2 regions of the Candidatus Enterococcus mansonii genome follow, and region 1 is predicted to be linked to the other one. Evidence: riboswitches for the same ligand, from Rfam matches in the RefSeq annotation. Region 1 holds a riboswitch; the other holds the start of a gene.
What was found. A riboswitch is a leader RNA that binds a small molecule or an ion and turns the genes downstream of it on or off. The one in region 1 is predicted to bind magnesium.
Positions count from the first base shown of each region.

Region 2: it holds a riboswitch for magnesium, as region 1 does, so the genes downstream of both, A5880_RS04100 (LCP family protein) here and A5880_RS01810 (phosphatase PAP2 family protein) in region 1, are expected to answer to the same signal.

Region 1 covers NZ_NGLE02000001.1:374,835-380,115, reverse strand. The annotation lists gene A5880_RS01820 (ABC transporter ATP-binding protein) at 1-803, shown strand, start outside; gene A5880_RS01815 (ABC transporter ATP-binding protein) at 819-2,669, shown strand; M-box (ykoK) riboswitch at 2,866-3,033, shown strand; gene A5880_RS01810 (phosphatase PAP2 family protein) at 3,143-3,808, shown strand; gene A5880_RS01805 (diaminopimelate dehydrogenase) at 3,923-4,894, shown strand.
Region 2 covers NZ_NGLE02000001.1:868,831-874,111, forward strand. The annotation lists gene A5880_RS04090 (helix-turn-helix domain-containing protein) at 1-674, opposite strand, end outside; gene A5880_RS04095 (FAD-dependent oxidoreductase) at 664-1,998, opposite strand; gene A5880_RS04100 (LCP family protein) at 2,143-3,057, opposite strand; M-box (ykoK) riboswitch at 3,187-3,356, opposite strand; gene A5880_RS04105 (DUF4303 domain-containing protein) at 3,627-4,121, shown strand; gene A5880_RS04110 (hypothetical protein) at 4,148-4,366, opposite strand; gene A5880_RS04115 (DUF4809 family protein) at 4,507-4,902, opposite strand; gene A5880_RS04120 (YusW family protein) at 5,135-5,281, shown strand, end outside.

The DNA.
Region 1 (5,281 bases):
CAACAATTAAAGATCCAAACCAGCCTAAAGATGACCATGAATTTAAAGGTGAAGTAAAATTTGAAGCAGTAGAATTCCGTTACGGAGATGCTGATGAAGATGTTTTACACCATATAAATTTGGTAGCTAAACCAGGTCAAACGACTGCTTTGATTGGTTCAACGGGTTCTGGAAAATCAACAATTGTCAATTTGATTCCACGTCTTTTTGACGTAACAGGTGGAAGAATCACCATTGATGGCATCGATATTCGTGAAATGAGTTTGCATAAACTACATGAGATTATTGGATTTGTGCCCCAAAAAGGGATCTTATTCTCTGGAGATATTGCTTCAAATATCAAATTTGGTGATGGGGATATTTCAGATGAACAAATGAAAAAAGCTGCTAAAATTGCACAAGCCGAAGAATTTATCGATTCAAATGAAAAAGGCTATGACCGAGAAATTTCTCAAGGCGGAACCAATGTTTCTGGCGGACAAAAACAACGTCTATCTATCGCTCGTGCCTTAGCCAAAGATCCTAAAATATTAATTTTTGACGACTCATTTTCAGCTTTAGATAATAAAACAGATGTTGCATTGCGCAAAGCACTATCTGAAAATATCAAAGGAGCTACTCAAATCATCGTCGCCCAAAAAATCTCTACAATCCTTCATGCAGATAATATTATCGTACTAAACGAAGGTCGGGTAGTAGGGCATGGGACACACGAAGAATTGATGCAATCGTCAAAAGTTTATCAAGAAATTGCCCAATCACAATTAAGCAATGATGAATTAGGCATTGAAGAAGCGGAGTAAGGAGGAGCGAGAATAATGGCAGAACAAAAACAACATCGCCCTCGCGGCGGTCGTGGTGGCGGACCTGGAGGACATATTGCTCCAGTAGAAAAAGCCAAAGATTTTAAAGGAACATTGAAAAAATTATTGTCCTATCTTGGCGCATATAAAATTCCTGTTTTCTTTGTAATAATCTTTGCAATTGCCTCAACTATTTTTAATATTTGGGGACCTAAAATCTTATCAAAAGCAATTACAGAATTATTTAATGGCTTGATCAAAAAATATCAAGGAACTGGCGGCATTGATTTTGAAAAAATTGGCGGGATATTATTATTCATGCTAGGTCTTTATCTGGTTGCTTCCTTATTTGGAATCATTCAAGGTTGGATCATGTCAACCATTTCTCAAAAAATTACGTACCGAATGCGTAAAGAAATCTCAGAAAAAATCAATCGTATGCCGATGAATTACTTTGAAAGTAGAACAACGGGTGAAGTATTGTCAAGAATCACAAATGATGTAGACACACTTGGACAATCATTGAACCAATCCATTACACAATTGATTACTTCTACATTTACAATTATCGGAGTTATTGTCATGATGTTATCGATCTCAGTAAAAATGACTGGTATCGCTATTTTGATCGTACCAATTTCAATGATTTTAATTATGATCGTTGTGAAAAACTCGCAAAAATACTTTAAAACCCAACAAGAATATCTTGGCGTGATCAATGGGAAAGTCGAAGAAACAATTGGCGGTTATACTATCGTCCGTTTATTTAACGATGAAGAAAACGCCCTTAAAGAATTTAAAGAACAAAATGATGTGTTATTCAAATCTGCTTGGAAATCTCAATTTCTTTCTGGCTTGATGCAGCCAATCATGAACTTTGTTGGAAATCTTGGTTACGTAGCTGTTGCAATCTTTGGTGGAATCATGGCGTACAATGGCTCAATTACTGTTGGGGACATTCAAGCGTTCATCCAATACGTTCGTAACTTAACTCAACCAATCGCTCAGTTGGCTCAAGTATCTAATTTACTTCAATCAATGGCAGCAGCTGCGGAACGTGTCTTTGAATTCCTTGGTGAGGATGAAGAAGAACAAACTGTTGAAAATCCAGTTAAAATTGATAAAGCAAAAGGCATGGTAGACTTTGAACATGTTCGTTTTGGTTATACACCAGAAAAAATTATTATCAACGATTTTAGTTCCCATGTTGATCCTGGTCAAACTGTAGCGATTGTTGGTCCAACTGGAGCAGGTAAAACAACGATGGTTAAATTATTGATGCGTTTTTACGATGTAACATCTGGAGCCATTAAAATCGATGGTCATAATATCAAAGACTTTAATCGTGAAGACCTTCGTAAAAATATTGGAATGGTTTTACAAGATACTTGGTTATTTAAAGGAACTATCATGGAAAATCTTCGTTATGGTCGTCTTGATGCAACGGATGAGGAAGTATACGAAGCGGCAAAAGCTGCTCATGTTCACCACTTTATCCAAACATTACCTGGCGGCTATAACATGGAATTAAATGAAGAATCATCAAATATCTCTCAAGGCCAAAAACAATTATTGACGATTGCTCGTGCTATTTTGGCAGACAAACCGATCTTGATTTTAGATGAAGCAACATCATCTGTCGATACTCGCACAGAAGGTTTAATCCAAGGGGCGATGAATAATTTAATGGCGGGTCGGACATCATTTGTTATCGCACACCGTTTGTCAACGATTAAAGATGCAGATAAAATTCTTTATATGCAAGACGGCGATATCAAAGAACAAGGAACACATGAAGAATTACTTGCTCAAGGTGGTTACTATGCATCACTTTATAACTCACAGTTTGAAGAGTTAACTGAGTAAAAAAATAAAAAAAGTGCTCATCAAAAAGCAACATTGATGAGTTCTTTTTTTATTTCTACAGGAATTACTTTTGCTTCCAATGCTTATCTGTAATTTGCTCGCATGAACATTTGCTTTAATTTAAGAAAAAATAAAGAGTCTTAAAATAACTTGAAAAATTATATTTCCATCGTTATTATAAATAAAATGAATAAATAAATAACCTTGTTAGGTGAGGCTCCTATACAAACATAGGCTATTGCGCAGAAACGTCGAAAGACGCCAATGTGTAAAACAGGAATTGTCGAATTAAGGCTTTTCATAAAATAGCTAAGAATTTTTCTTTACGTTGTATAGTGCTAAAACTCAGACGATGAGATGGGTGAAAAGTCAAACATCTTGGGAAAAAATGTTTGGCTTTTTTCTTTTGCAATGAATGCATCTGGTCATAAGGTAAGCAAGTTTAATGATTTAGAAATGGAAGGATGAATGCTTTGAAAAGACAAAAATTTACCCCTGCGATTATAAGTATTGTACTATTTTCATTACTTACTTTTTTAGTTGTTGCTAACGTACCAGGGTTTATTCACTTGGATTTTTCTATATATCAATTCACTTGGAAACCTGATGGAGTGATTACTAATCTAGTGAATATACTTGCGAAAACAGCAACGATTATTCCAATCACTATAGTCAGTTTAATTGTTTCAGTGATGCTTTTTAGAAATAACTATAGGATATTAGCCATTTGGCTGAGTAGTAATGTGTTTGTCGTCAGTGCTTTAGGTTTTATACTGAAACAAACTATTGCACGAACGAGGCCTAATGTAGAACAACTTGCTGAAAGGGCTTCTTACAGTTTTCCTAGTGGTCACTCTTTATTAGCGATGTGTTTGGCATCTTCGATTATGTTAGTTATACAAACCGTGTATTCAAATGATCCAAAAAAGTATCAAATGTTAAACATTGGCTTAGTCGTATATGTCCTTTTGATTGGATTGGGTCGAATCTATTTAAGGGTTCACTATCCTAGTGATGTGCTTGGAGGATTTCTGTTGAGTTTTTCCTGGGTAAACCTTTCCTATGTTTTGCTGCAGAAAATAGATGCCAACGGAAAAATTTCCATTTTAACAAAGAACAATCAGGATACTAACTACTAGGAGTAAAACAAGAGACTATTTTCTTTGCAAAAAGGTCTGCTTCTACAACTTGCGATTGTCAAATGACTTTTCCATTTGGTATAATTTGATGCATAGAAGTGGAGGAATGTAAGTATGATAAGAGTAGCAATTATCGGGTATGGGAACCTGGGACGTGGTGTTGAACGTGGGATTAAACAAAATAAAGATATGGCATTAGTAGGTATCTTTACAAGAAGAGCACCTGAAACGGTTCAAACAGAAGGCGGACAAGCGTTTACCATGGAGGAACTTAAGTCTAAAAAAAAGGATATCGATGTATGTATTTTATGCGGCGGCTCTGCGACAGATTTACCAATGCAAACGCCAGAATGGACGCATTTATTTAATACAGTGGACAGTTTCGATACACATGCAAAAATTCCCGAGCACTTTGCTAAAGTTAATCAAGTGGCGAAAGAAAATCAAACTACATCAATTATCTCAACAGGATGGGATCCTGGTCTATTTAGTTTGAATCGATTGTACGCACAAAGTATTTTACCAGATGGACAGACCAATACTTTTTGGGGCAAAGGAGTTAGTCAAGGACATTCGGATGCTTTAAGACGAATTGAAGGTGTGATAGATGCTGTTCAATACACAATACCCAATAATGAAATTATTGAGAAGCTCAAAGCAGGGGAATCATTACAGATGACGACCCGTGATAAGCATTTTAGAGAATGCTACGTAGTTCTTGAAGAGGAAAGGGATTCAGAAAAAATTCGTGAAGAAATAGTTTCTATGCCTAATTATTTTGCTGACTATGATACAAAAGTCCATTTTATTTCTCAAGATGAGTTGGATCAAAATCATAAAGCAATGCCTCATGGGGGAACGGTCCTTCACACTGGAACCACTCATGAATCGACCAAGCAAGTGATTGAATATAAATTACAATTAGAAAGTAATCCAGAATTTACTGCAAGTGTCTTAGTTGCTTATGCTAGAGCTTGTGTTCGTTTAGCTAAGGAAAAGCAATTTGGGGCGTATACTGTTTTAGATATTGCACCTAAGTATTTGTCTGACCGCACAGATGAGGAATTAAGGGCAGAATTGTTGTAATGATGTGCAGAAAAGATCAAAACTTTTTGTTTATGAATATGTAGATAAAAAAGTATAAAAGAGTTCTTCTCCTTTTAATCAGCCAGATTAGTTAGGAGAAGGCTTCTTTTTTTACTCATTCCTAACTTGTTAATTTCACTAGGTCCAATTAGTAGTTTTTTAAATCCGTGTTAAAAATAAAATAATAAAAAAAATCATTTATTGTAGTTTGTAGAACAAAAAGGATATGATTATTGGAATATCAGCTCTAGAGGTTATATTTACTTAGATAAAAAAAGTAATGCAATCCCATTCGTCATTAGTCAAAGAAGTGATGGTTATTACAATATCTTTCATAATGGGATTCCCGTGAATACGTTTCATTGGGGTGGAGGCATACTGAACTAT
Region 2 (5,281 bases), 490 kb from region 1:
TGATGTAGATCTTTATACATTTTTGGTTGAACAATGATTCGTTTTTTACTAATGGTCAGCCATAAACTTAACTTTAACTTGCTGTGCTCTTCAAAAGTAAGCGACAATCCCTTTTCAAGCCCTTCAATAATACGTAGATTTTGAATCGTCAGTGTTTTTTTCTGATGCACTTCATACGGTGTTAAAAACCAATACATCTGGAAATAAAAATAGCGAATTTGCAGCTCCTCTCCTTTTAGCTGACCATTGCGGATTTTAAGTTCAAATTCATGTAACAACTGATTCAATTCTTTAATTTTCCGAAACAAAGATGATTCACTGATGACAAACTTAGTCGTTAACTGAGCAATTGTAAACTCCCGATTTTGAAACAAATAATCGATTACCTGAAATTTTATCGAGGCACGCACATAATCTTCTAGCACTTTGCTAATTGAAAAGTGATCTGACATATGGATTGCTACCCACTGACCGTCATAAAACAACGAGCACTCCTTCTCATATGGTTTTAAATAATAACTTAATCCTTTTAAATCACTCTCAAACGAAGCCTTTGAGACACCTAAATAGGCTAATAAATCACTGTCTTCAATCCGACCGCCAGCTAGAATCACTTTTTTTAAAATACTCACTTCCCGCGCTTCTTTTTTATCCAGTAACTCTTCAATTTTCATTTGCTTCACTCCACAATCCTTCAAACCCTAATTGATTTGTGATATCCAAAATTGTTGAAAAATACGGATGATATAAATAATCTTTCTGATATAATTCTTCTAATGTTTGCCCCATTTGAATACTTAAGGCAAGTGTATTGATTTTTTCTAAAATATTCGCTTTGGAAACCAATTGTGCACCTAAGATTCGATGGCTTTCTTTTTCAAAAATAATTTTTCCATAAATTATCTCACCACCTAAAAAGAGGGCACTTTTTTGTTCCACATGAGAAACACCGATCGGTTGATCATAAAATAGTCCCTCAGCCTCAGTCAACCCCGTACTTGCTACATAATAATCGACAAGCTTGGTACCAATCGTTCGAATTGCCCCAACAAACGGTGTTGTATTTTCCACAAGGTTTTGCGCCACCACAAGACCTGTTCGAACAGCATTATTCACTAAAGGAATATAAAAAGATTCGTTAGATAAACTGTAAGGTACTTGAATACAATCACCAATTGCAAAAATATTCGCCTGTGATGTTTGTAAATACTCATTCACATAAACCGTTCGATCAGTATGTACTTGGATATGCTCGTCTAGATAGGCTAAATCCGGTCGAACATTCATAGCAAACACAGCACTATCACAGTCTAGCTTAGTCATTTTACTTTCAATTCTTAGTCCTTGATCGCTATCAACAATCTTTTCGACGGTCTCTTCAAAGTGAAAAATAATCCCTTTTAGCGCCATTTCCTCTTGGACAGGCCGGATCATTTCCCGATCAAAATACTTAAATAATAAATAATCCATTTGCTCGAAAAGATGAACCTCTTTGCCTTGTTTTAACAGCATATCTGCTGCCTCAGCCCCTATCTGACCACCACCGATCAAGGCCACTTTTTGGCTATTTTTGAGTTGTTCGATTGCTTTTAAAACGCCAGGTAAAAATTTATATTTTAACACTTTCTCCGAATCACTACCTAAAATTTTTTGAGACCACTGACTTGCGCCGGTAGCTAAAATCAATTTATCGAATGAAATACAAAAGTCCTCCGCTTGTTTTTCATATATTACCATCTGTCGCTTTGAATCTATCTTAACGACTGTTGCAGCTAATAATAATTGAATAGTGCACTTTTTTAATTGTTGCTCTGAAATAAATTGTGCTTCTTCGATTGGGCCAATCGTTTTATTGAAATAAAGATTGATTCCGCCTGGTAAATAGCCGATTGTCGATTGTTTCTCAATTAAATGAATTTCCGCTGCAGGATGTTTTTTTCTTATTGCCAAAGCCGCTGACACCCCAGCAAAAGAAGCCCCGATAATCACAACTTTCATAATTAAGCCTTCTTTCCAATTATATAAAACGTTTTCTTCAAGAATAGCATAATCAATAAGGAAATTCATCCTTTCGCCTTTTCAAAAAAAATAGACTCATCTAACTAAGTCTGATCAACTTAGGATGAAATCTATTTTCCAACTTTATTTACTTTTCATAAATGCTTGAATTGCTTCAGCATTTTTTTGCTCGTCGATTTCAAGAACACTTCCTGATTCCGTATTATCATTAAAGTCCCAAGAGCCTTGTACAGGAACTGAAAGTGATTCTAATGATTTGACTTTGCCTGACAAGAAATCTTTTGCTAAATCAATCAGTAAGCTCGTAGGTACATTCGTATCGATTTTTCCTACTAGTTTTCCGGCAACTTGAGGTAATTCCCAGATTGGGATCAAATCTTTCGACTGATTGATCAATGCGTCCATCACTTGTTGCTGACGTCTGATACGACCAAAATCACCCTCTTCATCCATTCTGAAACGAGCATATTGCAATAGGCTATTTCCATGAAGCGTTTGTTTTCCCTTAGTAATATCCACACCATCTAAATTGATATCTTTTTCAGCATCAATTGTTACACCTTTTGGATAGAGTTCGTCGATGATTGCACTAAATTCTTTAAAATCCATGACTAGATAATAATTAATCGGTAACCCAAAGCTTGTATTTAACACTTCTTTTGTCAATTGTGCGCCACCGTAAGCATAAGCCGCATTTATCTTGTCTAAACCATAATTAGGAATCGTTACGTAACTATCTCGCATAATAGAAATCAATCTAGGCTGCTTCATTTTCCCATCATAATGAGCCACCATCAATGTATCCGAACGACCTTGATCTTCATCATCGTCTCTAGAATCATTCCCGATGACCATCACCGTTAATTCTTTGTCACTCGTTTGTTCATCTCCAGTAAAATTTTGATTTTTATTAGACAATTGTGACTCACTTTTTTCTTTTGCTTGTTGAAATGAGATTGCCGCATAGCACCCAATACTAACTACCACAAGAAGAATCGATAACAGGGTAATAGTAATTATTTTTGACGATTTTTTCATTGTGAATTCCTTTCCAAAACGCAAATGTATACTTGTACAAGAAAATCCCTTCACCAAGATGACTCAGCGAAGGGATTAGATTACTGGGTATCAGAACTGTGATAACTATCACTTGTTTTCGACTTACCTAGTTCTTCTCTTCGTTGAGTTTTAGCACTATATAACGTAAAAAGCGTCTGCTTTTAGCTACTTTGAAAACCGCCTTAATTCGACGATTTTTGTCCTACCCGTGCCTGTCTTTCGACATTTCTGAGCAGTAGCCTGTGTTTATATAGGAGCCTCACCTAACAAGTATTTAATTCATTTTACACTATAAGCAATAAGCATAATAAAGTCAAATTAAATTTTGCCTAAATTGCGCTAGATAAAAAACAGATTATTAAAAGAATTATCATTATATTCGCATTACTGGATGAAATTAGACAATTAAATGGGTATGGTAATCTTTAGTATTTCTTAAATAAACAAGTTGTTTATACATCTTCTACTAGCATTAAAAACTTTAGATGGACTTTTTTTAGCATATCTGTTTCAATGTGTAGAAGACCAAATAGTTGGAGGAGGTATTTATGAAAAATTTTTTAGAAATTCAACAAGAATTCTTTTTTAATTTTCTAATCGATCGTATTGATAATTTTTTATTGGATCATTCTGATGAAACATTTTATGCGTTTGCTTTAGATTGCACTATTTACCAAGAAGGTGAAATCAACCTTTGCTTGAATACCACAGAGCGCTGGGAAGAGACTACAAACTACTACGCTGACAAAGGCTACAAAGAACAACAATTAGCTGAAATGAAGTATCATTCGAAAGATTGGGACGAGGAGCAACGTTTTGCTTCAATCCATTTATTTGATGATTGGGTTGAAGAAGACGAAGACATCCAGACCACTCTTGACTGGCTTTGTGAACAACTCGTTCTTTTTACAACCAGTGAAACCTTTCAGCGAATTCCAAAAACAGAGGCATTTAAGTTGTTCGTTTACGATCACAATGAAGAACCCTCTGATTCAGAAGAACGTTTTGAAAAAATAACGACTTCTGAGCTTTTTCAACTATAATAAAAAAGAGTGTCCTGATTCTTTTGTCATACACCATAATGAATCAGATATTTATTTTCATCGATTGCTTTAAGAAGCAACTTAGACAATTCCGTTATATAAAATTGGTCATAGTTTTTCTTATCTTTTATAATCACATCATAAAAAGCAGGCACGGATGCTGGTGAAATTATCGTTATTCCCCAGCGATCCAGTCCTCTCTCTTTTTGGTTGGATACGCAAAAATAGGTTTCAATTAATGACAAATCAGCCCACTATCGGTTAATTGCATCATCAGGGATTTTGATACAGTGATACTTCTCTGGTTCATATTTATGGTACATGTTCTTTTTATCAAATGCTTCAATAATACCAAATTCTGCATAAGGTCCCATACCATTCCACCTTAAATAAAGCTAAATGAAACCTCATCCAACACAAAAATAGTTGTAAGAATTTCATTTACTTTTTTTACTAGCACTTTATTATCAATTATTTGATCTTTTGTTTCAAGCTTTGTTTGAGCAGTTGAATAAATCAAATAGTCATATTCTTCTTTGAGTCTAATTTGATGATTATCTTTTTTATATAAAATATAATCATCTAAAACATCAGATTCATATTCACGTTTAAATCCATTTTTTAAGACAATCGCCGTAACTAATGTATTAACGTTCAACTCATCTAATGGAATGGCTTGTTCATCATACGTTAATGTATAGCTCACATCTTCGATGATTCCACATGCATTACACCCTCCATCTAATAAGTTGACCTTTTTCGCAATTTTTACTGCTTTCATGCTTACAAATCCTTTCCAAACATCTAGTTCATTCACTTTATTATATCAAATATTATCCTAAAATAAGATAGAAAAATAAACATAACTGTACTACATAACATATAAATATAATTAAAATATATTTAAAATTATTAGAAATCACTAATATGTATTTACTTTATATTTTTTTCAGATAATAATATAGGCAAGCTACTATTTATAAAACAGTAGTAAATAAGAGGAGGAATTTTTTATGAAATTTTTTAAAGGTATGATGGTTGCAGTTTTAACAATTAGTTTATGTTCGGCAAGTTTAGGAATGGTATCAAGCCATGCAAACGCAGCAACAGTCGTAGAATCAAATTACAACAAGACAGTCACTTTATTCAATAAAGCAGAT